Regions from separate parts of the Pantoea sp. SGAir0430 genome, predicted to be linked through region 1. Evidence: predicted binding sites of a transcription regulator. Region 1 holds the regulator's gene; each other region holds the start of a gene.
What was found. Region 1 encodes PhoB, which activates phosphate uptake and scavenging genes when phosphate is short. Its sites were predicted from a motif close to CTGTCATAAAACTGNCNNAT; they were not measured.
Positions count from the first base shown of each region.

Region 2: the regulator PhoB is predicted to act here: its motif matches at 1,386-1,405, upstream of ugpB (sn-glycerol-3-phosphate ABC transporter substrate-binding protein UgpB).
Region 3: the regulator PhoB is predicted to act here: its motif matches at 1,374-1,393, upstream of phoA (alkaline phosphatase).

Region 1 is NZ_CP039427.1:1,988,969-1,992,243, reverse strand. Features, by position in the region: gene sbcD (exonuclease subunit SbcD) at 1-872, opposite strand, end outside; gene phoB (phosphate response regulator transcription factor PhoB) at 1,070-1,759, shown strand; gene phoR (phosphate regulon sensor histidine kinase PhoR) at 1,775-3,088, shown strand; gene E7738_RS09645 (PstS family phosphate ABC transporter substrate-binding protein) at 3,107-3,275, shown strand, end outside.
Region 2 is NZ_CP039427.1:2,607,824-2,611,098, forward strand. Features, by position in the region: gene ugpB (sn-glycerol-3-phosphate ABC transporter substrate-binding protein UgpB) at 1-1,304, opposite strand, end outside; gene livF (high-affinity branched-chain amino acid ABC transporter ATP-binding protein LivF) at 1,697-2,410, opposite strand; gene livG (high-affinity branched-chain amino acid ABC transporter ATP-binding protein LivG) at 2,412-3,179, opposite strand; gene E7738_RS12465 (high-affinity branched-chain amino acid ABC transporter permease LivM) at 3,176-3,275, opposite strand, start outside.
Region 3 is NZ_CP039427.1:719,706-722,980, forward strand. Features, by position in the region: gene E7738_RS03465 (hypothetical protein) at 1-146, shown strand, start outside; gene E7738_RS03470 (hypothetical protein) at 285-689, shown strand; RNA gene E7738_RS03475 (RtT sRNA) at 943-1,073, opposite strand; tRNA gene E7738_RS03480 (tRNA-Ser) at 1,122-1,209, opposite strand; gene phoA (alkaline phosphatase) at 1,455-2,861, shown strand; gene E7738_RS03490 (YbfB/YjiJ family MFS transporter) at 2,867-3,275, opposite strand, start outside.

The DNA.
Region 1 (3,275 bases):
ATGGCACCTTTCAGCATCTGCATCGGCTGGAATGACGGAATAACCAGCGGTGTGACGGACTCCAGCCGGGTGCTAAATTCCAGCAGGAATACGCTTTTCTCACGCCCCAGCTCATCAAAGCTGAGCGCAATCGGCGAACCGCTGTAGCGGATGTGATCGCTGTCGGCGATGCGCTGCGCACGATGGATGTGGCCCAGCGCAATGTAGTCGGCAGGCGGGAAGGCCTGCGCCGGAAAGGCGTCCAGCGTGCCGATGTAGATATCACGCACCGAATCGCTCTTGCTGACGCCCACGGTGGTGAGATGCCCGGTGGCGATGATCGGCAGCGTACTGCCCATGGCTTCGCGCTGCGCCACGGCGGCGGCATAACAGTGCTGATAGTGCTGCTCAATCGCCTGCAGCAGCGACAGCTGCTTATCGCGACCGGACTGACCCGCCTGGCTGCGCAGGATGTCGCGCGGACGCAGATAGGGAATGGCGCACAGCAGCGCGCCCGGCGTGCCGTCACGCTGTTGCAGCGTCAGCACCTGCTGCTCGCCGCCGGGCGTGGCGCTGGTAATGACGCGGGTATTGAGGCAGGCCAGCAGCTCGCGCGATTCATTCAGCGTGGCGACCGAATCATGGTTGCCGGCCAGCACAATCAGCTGGCAGCCGCTGGGCTGCAGCGCCACCACGAAACGGTTAAACAGTTCGCGCGCGTAGCTGGGCGGCGAACCGGTATCAAACAGGTCGCCAGCGACGATCAGCGCATCCACCTGATGCTGCACAATCGCGGCCAGCAGCCAGTCGAGGAATTGCTGGTGCTCGGCGGCGCGGCTTTTGCTGTAAAAGAACTGACCGAGATGCCAGTCAGCGGTGTGAATAATGCGCATGAATGCTCCGTGCCTGCTATCGCAAAGCGGCAGTATAACCGCTTAACAACGCAATGAAAAAAAAGCGAAACCGGTTGTCACAATTGCGCTTTTTATCTGATTATCATGAGGTGGGTTTTTCATAAAAGTGTCACAAAACTGACGCATAATGGCGCCGCAAACCCCCGTGACATGCCGTCACAATCGCAGGAGTAATAATGGCTAAGCGCATTTTGGTTGTGGAAGACGAAGCTCCCATCCGTGAAATGTTATGTTTCGTGCTGGAACAAAACGACTATCAGCCGATTGAGGCTGAGGACTATGACAGCGCGATTGGCAAGCTGATCGAACCCTGGCCCGATCTGATTCTGCTGGACTGGATGTTACCCGGCGGCAGCGGCATTCAGTTCATCAAACATTTAAAGCGTGAAGCCATGACGCGTGATATTCCGGTGATGATGCTGACGGCGCGCGGTGAAGAGGAAGATCGCGTGCGCGGGCTGGAAGTGGGCGCCGATGATTACATCACCAAGCCGTTCTCGCCCAAAGAGCTGATGGCGCGCATTAAAGCCGTGATGCGCCGCATCTCACCGATGGCGGTGGAAGAGGTGATTGAGATGCAGGGGCTGAGCCTCGATCCCTCCTCGCATCGCGTGATGTCCGAAACCACGCCGCTGGAAATGGGACCGACCGAATACAAACTGCTGCACTTCTTTATGACGCATCCGGAGCGCGTATACAGCCGCGAACAGCTGCTGAATCACGTGTGGGGCACTAACGTGTATGTGGAAGACCGCACCGTGGATGTGCATATCCGTCGTTTACGTAAAGCACTGGAAGTTTCCGGCCACGATCGCATGGTACAAACCGTTCGCGGAACAGGGTATCGTTTCTCTGCCCGCTACTAAACGGAGTCTTTTACCGTGCTGGAACGACTCTCCTGGAAGAGATTACTGACCGAGCTGGCGCTGGTGTGTCTGCCTGCGCTGGTGCTGGGTCTGCTGGTTGGCTATCTGCCGTGGTGGCTGTTACTGGCCGTGTGCGGCGTGCTGTTCTGGCACTTTAAAAATCTGATGCGGCTGTCGCACTGGCTGTGGATTGATCGTTCAATGACGCCGCCCACCGGGCGCGGCAGCTGGGAACCGCTGTTTTACGGCCTGTATCAAATGCAGTTGCGCAATCGCCGCCGCCGGCGCGAGCTGGGCAATCTGATCAAACGCTTTCGCAGCGGGGCCGAGTCGCTGCCGGACGCGGTGGTACTCACCACCGAAGAGGGCACCATTTTCTGGTGTAACGGTCTGGCCCAGCAGCATCTCGGGCTGCGCTGGCCGGAAGATAATGGCCAGAATATCCTCAACCTGCTGCGCTACCCTGAATTCTCCCGCTATATCCGCCAGCGCGACTTCAACAAGCCGCTGACGCTGGTGCTGAATAATCAGCATCACATGGAGTTCCGCGTCATGCCTTACAGTGAAGGGCAGTGGCTGATGGTGGCGCGTGACGTCACCCAGATGCACCAGCTGGAAGGGGCGCGGCGTAACTTCTTCGCCAACGTCAGTCATGAATTGCGTACCCCGCTGACGGTGCTGCAGGGCTATCTGGAGATGATGGACGACGCCGGGATGAATGAGCGCACCCGCAGCAAGGCGCTCAGCACCATGCAGGAGCAGACGCGGCGCATGGACAGCCTGGTGAAGCAGTTGCTGACGCTGTCACGCATCGAAGCGGCCCCCGCCATTGACCTGAAAGAGACGGTGGATGTGCCGACCATGCTGCTGCTGTTGCAGCGCGAGGCGGAAACCCTCAGCCAGGGCCGGCACAGCATCCATTTCCACACCGATCCGCACCTGAAGGTGTTCGGCAATGATGAACAGCTGCGCAGCGCGATTTCCAATCTGGTGTATAACGCGGTGAACCACACGCCGGATGGCACGCGCATCGACATCAGCTGGTTGCGCACCAAACAGGGCGCCGAATTTAAGGTGTGCGACAACGGGCCCGGCATCAGCGAGGAGCATCTGCCGCGCCTGACCGAACGCTTCTACCGCGTGGATAAAGCGCGCTCGCGCGCCACCGGCGGCAGCGGGCTGGGGCTGGCCATTGTTAAGCACGCGCTCGGCCACCACACCACGCGGCTGGAGATCAGCAGCGTGCCGCATCAGGAAACCTGCTTCCGCTTCGTGCTGCCACCGCGCTTGATTGTGGCGAACGGAATCCGCGAGAATGTGGCGCAGTAAACGCCACCGGACTCTGTGATGAAATCGCTGCTGCTCTCTCTTTTATTACTGTGCCCGCTGCTGGCGACGGCTCAGCAAAGCATGCTGACCGGCAACCTGAGCAGCGTGGGCTCGGACACGCTGGGCTACCTGATGACGCTGTGGGGCGAAGATTTCAGCCGTCAGTCGCCGGGCGTTAATGTGCAGG
Region 2 (3,275 bases), 620 kb from region 1:
TGTTCAAAGCGACGCAGCAGTTCGTTGCCGCGTTTCACCGCGTTGTCCAGCGCTGCCTGTGGCGACTGTTTGCCAGTCCACACGCCTTCCAGCTCTTCGTCGACGATGGTACGAATCTGCGGCATGTTGCCCAGACGCATACCTTTGGTGAACGGCAGCGGATCTTTATTCAGCATCTGCCGCGTGGCGATGTCCGCGCCCGGGTTTTTGTCATAGAAGCCCTGCTGTTTGGTCAGCTCATAAGCCGCGGTGGTGATCGGCAGATAACCGGTTTTCTGGTGCCATTCTGCCGCGATATCCGGCTGGGCGAGGAACTTCATGAACTCCGCCGCACCTTTATAAGTCGCTGCATCTTTGCCTTTCATCACCCACAGGCTGGCGCCACCGATAATGGCGTTCTGCGGTGCGTTCGGCACGGTGTCATCGTACGGCATCATGCCCACGCCAAAGTTGAATTTGGCGTAATGCTTAATGTCGGCCAGCGAACCGGATGAGGCGGTGGTGATACCGCAGTCGCCGTTATAGAACTTGGACGTCGACTCGTCTTTACGGCCAAAGTAGGTGAAATCACCTTTCTTATTCATCTCTTCCAGCAGCTGGATGTGGCGCACCTGCACGGGTTTGTTGAACTCCAGCACCGCGTCGGTACCGTCAAAGCCGTTGTTTTTGGTGGCAACCGGCAGGCCATGCCAGGCGCTGAAGTTTTCGATCTGAATCCAGCCCTGCCAGCCGCTGGCATAGCCGCAGCTCATGCCGGCTTTACGCAGCGCGGCGGCATCCTGTGCCAGCGCCTGCCAGGTTTTCGGTGGCTGATCCGGGTTAAGACCGGCTTTTTTGAACGCGTCTTTGTTGTAGTACAGCACCGGCGTGGAGCTGTTAAACGGCTGTGAGATCAGCTGGCCGTTGCTGTCGCTGTAGTAACCGGCAACGGCAGGAACAAACTGTTTCGGGTCCATCGGCACGCCGGCGTCTTTAAACACTTCATGCACCGGCACGATGGCTTTAGAGGCCATCATGGTGGCGGTGCCCACTTCGTAAACCTGCAGAATGGCCGGTGCCTTACCGCTGCGCACCGCAGCGATACCCGCGGCCAGGCTCTGCTCGTAGTTGCCTTTATAGGTCGGAACGATTTTGTAATCCGGGTGAGCCTGGTTAAAACGCTGTGCCAGAGAATCGACTTCTTTGCCTAACTCACCTTCCATTGAGTGCCAGAAAGGGATTTCGGTAGCAGCCAGCGCATTACCGCTGATCGCCAGACCGAGCAGCAGACTCATCAGGCGGGGACGAAGCGTAAAAGCGGACATAAGGGTTTCCTGTGCTTGTGGCGCGCGCGATATCACGCATTTTTTGTTCGCGAAGTAACATGACACGAGGAAATGACGGAAAAATAACAGGATTATGACGGGAATATGACGGGGTTAGTGCGCGCTGATGCCCTCACCCCGGCCCTCTCCCACAGGGAGAGGGAGATGAAAGGCCGTGCGCGCTGATGCCCTCACCCCGGTCCTCTCCCACGGGGAGAGGGGGATAAAAGGCGGTGCGCTGATGCCTTCTTCTGCAGGGCGAGAGAAGTCCGGGAGGATGCCAGGATAGCAACCTGGCCTGAATAACGCTGCCGTACGGTTCCCTCTCCCGCGTGCGGGAGAGGGTTAGGGTGAGGGCAAATCACCGCACCAACGTCATGACCAAAGCCAGGTCAGGCGCCTAAATACGCGCTTCGCACCGCTTCATTGGATAACAACGCTTCACCGCTATCCTCCAGCACCACGTGACCGTTCTCCAGCACGTAGCCGCGATCGGCCAGCTTCAGCGCCTGGTTGGCGTTCTGCTCGACGAGGAAGATGGTCATGCCCTCTTTACGCAGCTGTTCGATGGTGTCGAAAATCTGCTGGATAATGATCGGCGCCAGACCCAGCGACGGCTCGTCCAGCAGCAGCAGGCGCGGCTGGCTCATGAGCGCGCGGCCAATCGCCAGCATCTGCTGCTCACCGCCGGACATAGTGCCGGCGCGCTGCACTTTGCGCTCCGCCAGCCGGGGGAACAGCTGATAAACGCGCTCAATGCGCTCCTGATACTGCTGACGCGTCGCGAAGAAACCGCCCATCGCCAGATTCTCTTCCACCGTCATGCGCGAAAACACGCGCCGGCCTTCCGGCACGATGGCAATCGCTTCACGCATGATTTTTGCCGTCTGCCAGTCGGTAATGGTTTTACCATCAAAGGTGATGATGCCGCTGGTGGCACGCGGTTCGCCACACAGCGTACCGAGCAGCGTGGTTTTACCCGCGCCGTTAGCGCCAATCAGCGTCACGATTTCGCCCTGACTGATGTGCAGATTAATGTTGTGCAGTGCCTGGATCGGGCCATAGTGCGCACTGACGCCCTGTAAAGTTAAAATCGGGTTCGCCATGTTACGCCTCACCTAAATAAGCACGGATCACATCCGGGTTGTTACGCACTTCTTCCGGCGTACCGTTGGCCAGCGGCGTTCCCTGATTCACCACATAAATACGGTCAGAAATGCCCATCACCAGTTTCATATCGTGTTCAATCAGCAACACCGTCACCTTGTGTTCGCCGCGCAGTTCAGCGATCAGCTCATCCAGCTCGTGCGTTTCGCGCGGGTTGAGGCCGGCGGCCGGTTCGTCGAGCATCAGGATTTCCGGACGCGTCACCATGCAGCGGGCGATCTCCAGCCGGCGCTGCTGGCCGTAAGCCAGATTGCCGGCCTGGCGGTTAGCCAGCTCCAGCAGGCCAATGCGCTCCAGCCAGCTAGCCGCGCGGTCCAGCGCTTCGCTCTCGCCGCGCCGGAACGCCGGGGTTTTAAACAGCCCGGAGAACACGCCGCTTTTCAGGTGCTGATGCTGTGCCACCAGCAGGTTTTCAATCACCGTCATCTCACGGAACAGGCGCACGTGCTGGAAAGTTCGCACCACGCCCATGCGCGCAATCTTCTGCCCCGGCAGGCCCTGCAATGGCTGATCGCGCAGTTTGATGGTGCCGCCCGTTGGCTTATAGAAACCGGTCAGGCAGTTGAATACCGTGGTTTTCCCCGCCCCGTTCGGGCCAATCAGCGAGACGATCTCCTGCGGATGCAGTTCCAGCGCCACGTTGTTGACGGCCAGCAGGCCGCCGAAGCGCATCATCAGGCCTTCAACGGCTAATAAAGGCTGACTCATGCCTGCTCTCCTTGTTTTGCCTGTTTCAGCTTCAGGTGCGGACGCTTCATCGGCAGCAGCCCCTGCGGACGCCAGATCATCATCAGCACCATCAAC
Region 3 (3,275 bases), 1.3 Mb from region 1:
ATATCGTCCCTCCGCTTTTTGATTATGACCAAGGAACTAGGCGTTTAAAAATTGTGGATTCAACTCTTTACTTTTTCATCGACAATTGCGACGCTGATGAAGTAATGGACGAGATACCTCACCCTGATTCCCTAGCTGGTTCGTGAAATTATACCTCTCATACCTGTAAAGTTGAGCGGTTTGCGTTTACTCCATGCTACGATTTCCCCACTGTTACTTATGGGGATAGGGATATGAAGCTTCAGGGTTTTGCTCCTCAAAAGGTCGCATGGTTCAGAGATTAGGTGCTGAAAAAGAACTTCTTAGAAGTCGTCGATTTGCACTTTACCCTAACCGGGGCTGTTAAAACGCATTACCGACTGCGTGGTGATGAAAAGCATCTAAGGATTGCAATCAGCGCCTGTGAATACATGGTCAGCATTTCGGACATCGTGATGGATGCTTTGATTGCGCAGGCCCATTACCAGATTTACGAATACGAGCAGATCATTGGCCCGTATCCTCATCCCAGAACTTTCGTCAGACCAACGAATGTCGGCTATGACCAATTAGGTGTTCTATTACGGCGTTATAAGCAGGCCGAAAGAGATACTACCCTGAAAGAGAAAATGCTCTCTGAAGGTTGGAAGGGAGGGACGATAAACCTTTCCGAAGTCAAAGGTCGATACTTCTTACATCAAAAAGGATAAGGATATGAAGAAACTGATTTTGGGTGCAATGGCCATAGTTGCGGTCATTACAGCGGCCAACAAGCCCCCTTACAAGTTTCACGTACCGTCAGATTGATTCGTTTCGCTCACCCTGCGGGCAGCGTCCCAGGCTCCGCTGTCCAACTGGCATGCGCCAGTTGTCGAACCCCCCATCGGGGATTCTCATCCCCCCACGTCTGGAGAATATAAAAGAAAAAAGCCCGTACTTGCGTTCAGGCTCTTCTCTGAATGATGGCGGTGAGGGGGGGATTGATTCGCTTCGCTCACCCTGCGGGCAGCGTCGCAGGCTCCGCTGTCCAACTGGCATGCGCCAGTTGTCGAACCCCCATCGGGGATTCTCATCCCCCCCCCACGCCTGGAGAATATAAAAGAAAAAAGCCCGTACTTGCGTACAGGCTCTTCTCTGAATGATGGCGGTGAGGGGGGGATTCGAACCCCCGATACGTTGCCGTATACACACTTTCCAGGCGTGCTCCTTCAGCCACTCGGACACCTCACCACATTTTGTTTGCTGACCGCACTGGGTCAACGGGGCGCTACTATAGGGAGTTCAGCGATAAGGGTCAAGGGCTATTTTCTCCTTTTTTTCTATTCGCTTAACCTCTGCGCAGATTGCCTTAAGCCTCTCCACTTTGCCGCTTTTGTCATCAAAACATTCCTTAACTGACACAAAAGTGTCACCGCACTGTCGCAGACTTGTCGGCGGAAACATTTGGTTATATCTACGGATAAGGATGCTGATAAATGAAACGCTTGCCTCTTTTCACGCTCTCTCTGCTGGCTTCACTCACCACCCCGTCCGCGCTGGCAGAGAGCACCAGCTATCAACGCGCAGCCACTGGCGATATTACCCAGCACGGCGGCGCGCGTCGCCTGAGCGGTGACCAGACCGAGGCGCTGAAAGCCTCATTGAGCAATAGCACGGCGAAGAATGTCATCCTGCTGATTGGCGATGGCATGGGCGATTCCGAAATCACCGCGGCGCGCAATCAGGCGATGGGGGCCGGCGGCTTCTTTCCCGGTATTGATGCGCTGCCGCTCACCGGCCAGTACACCCATTACTCGCTGGACAAGAAAACGCACAAGCCAAACTACGTAACGGATTCTGCCGCGTCGGCCACCGCCTGGGCCACCGGCACGAAAACCTATAACGGCGCGATTGGCGTCGATGTCAACGGCACAGATCAGGTTACGCTGCTTGAGCTGGCCAAAGCAGCCGGTAAAGCCACCGGCAACGTCTCGACCGCAGAACTGCAGGATGCCACGCCGGCCGCGCTGATGGCGCACGTTACCTCGCGCAAATGCTACGGCCCGGAAAAAACCAGCGAGCTGTGTCCGGGTAACGCGCTGGAGCAGGGCGGGAAAGGATCGATCAGCGAGCAGCTGCTGCAAACCCGTCCCGACGTCACGCTGGGCGGCGGTGCCAAATCTTTCGCTGAGCGGGCTAAAGCGGGCGACTATCAGGGCAAAACCCTGCGCGAGCAGGCCGAAATACGGGGGTTCCAGCTGGTCGATAATCTTGCCGCGCTGAATGCGGTACAGCAGGCGAATCAACAGACGCCACTGCTGGGGCTGTTCTCGGAGGGCAACATGCCGGTGCGCTGGCAGGGGCCGAAAGCCAGCTATCACGGTAATCTGGATAAACCGGTGGTGACCTGTGAGGTCAACAAAGATCGTCCGGCATCAATGCCAACCCTGGCGCAGATGACGCAAAAAGCCATCGACCTGCTCAGCCACAACGACAACGGCTTCTTCCTGCAGGTGGAGGGCGCGTCGATTGATAAGCAGGATCACGCCGCCAACCCGTGCGGTCAGATTGGTGAAACCGTCGATTTAGATGAGGCGGTGCAGGTGGCGCTGGCGTATGCGCGCGAGCATGGCGATACGCTGGTGGTGGTCACCGCCGATCACGCGCACAGCAGCCAGATCGTCGAAAACGGCACTAAAGCGCCGGGTCTGACTCAGGCGCTCAACACCAAAGATGGCGCAGTGATGACCATCAGCTACGGTAACTCGGAAGAGGATTCCCAGGAGCACACCGGCACCCAGCTGCGCATCGCGGCCTACGGTCCGCACGCGGCGAATGTGGTCGGCCTGACCGATCAGACCGACCTGTTCTTCACGCTAAAGCAGGCGATGGCATTGAAGTAAGCGCGTCAGTGCGGGCGGATGCGCAGCACCAGCAGTCCGCCCAGCACCAGTCCGCCAGCGGCCAGCAGCAGCGCGGGGTGCAGGGAAGCAAAAATCTGCACGCTGGCGGCGGAGATCAGCGGCCCGATTAGCTGGCCAGTGGCATAGCCTGACGTCAATATCGCCACGGTTTTTGCCACGCTGATATTGGAGACGGCGCGCGCCAGCTGCATCGACAGCTGCATAATCGAAAGAAACCCCAGCCCGACTATCACCGTTGAGATCAGCAGCCCGCTCACGCCCGGGATGAGCACGCCGCTTGCCACGCCCAGCCCCTGCAGGATCATAACCCACGCCAGGCTGAGGCGCGTATTCAGGCGCGCTGAAAACAGCATAATCAGCACCACGCCAGCCACTGCGCAAAGTCCAAACAGC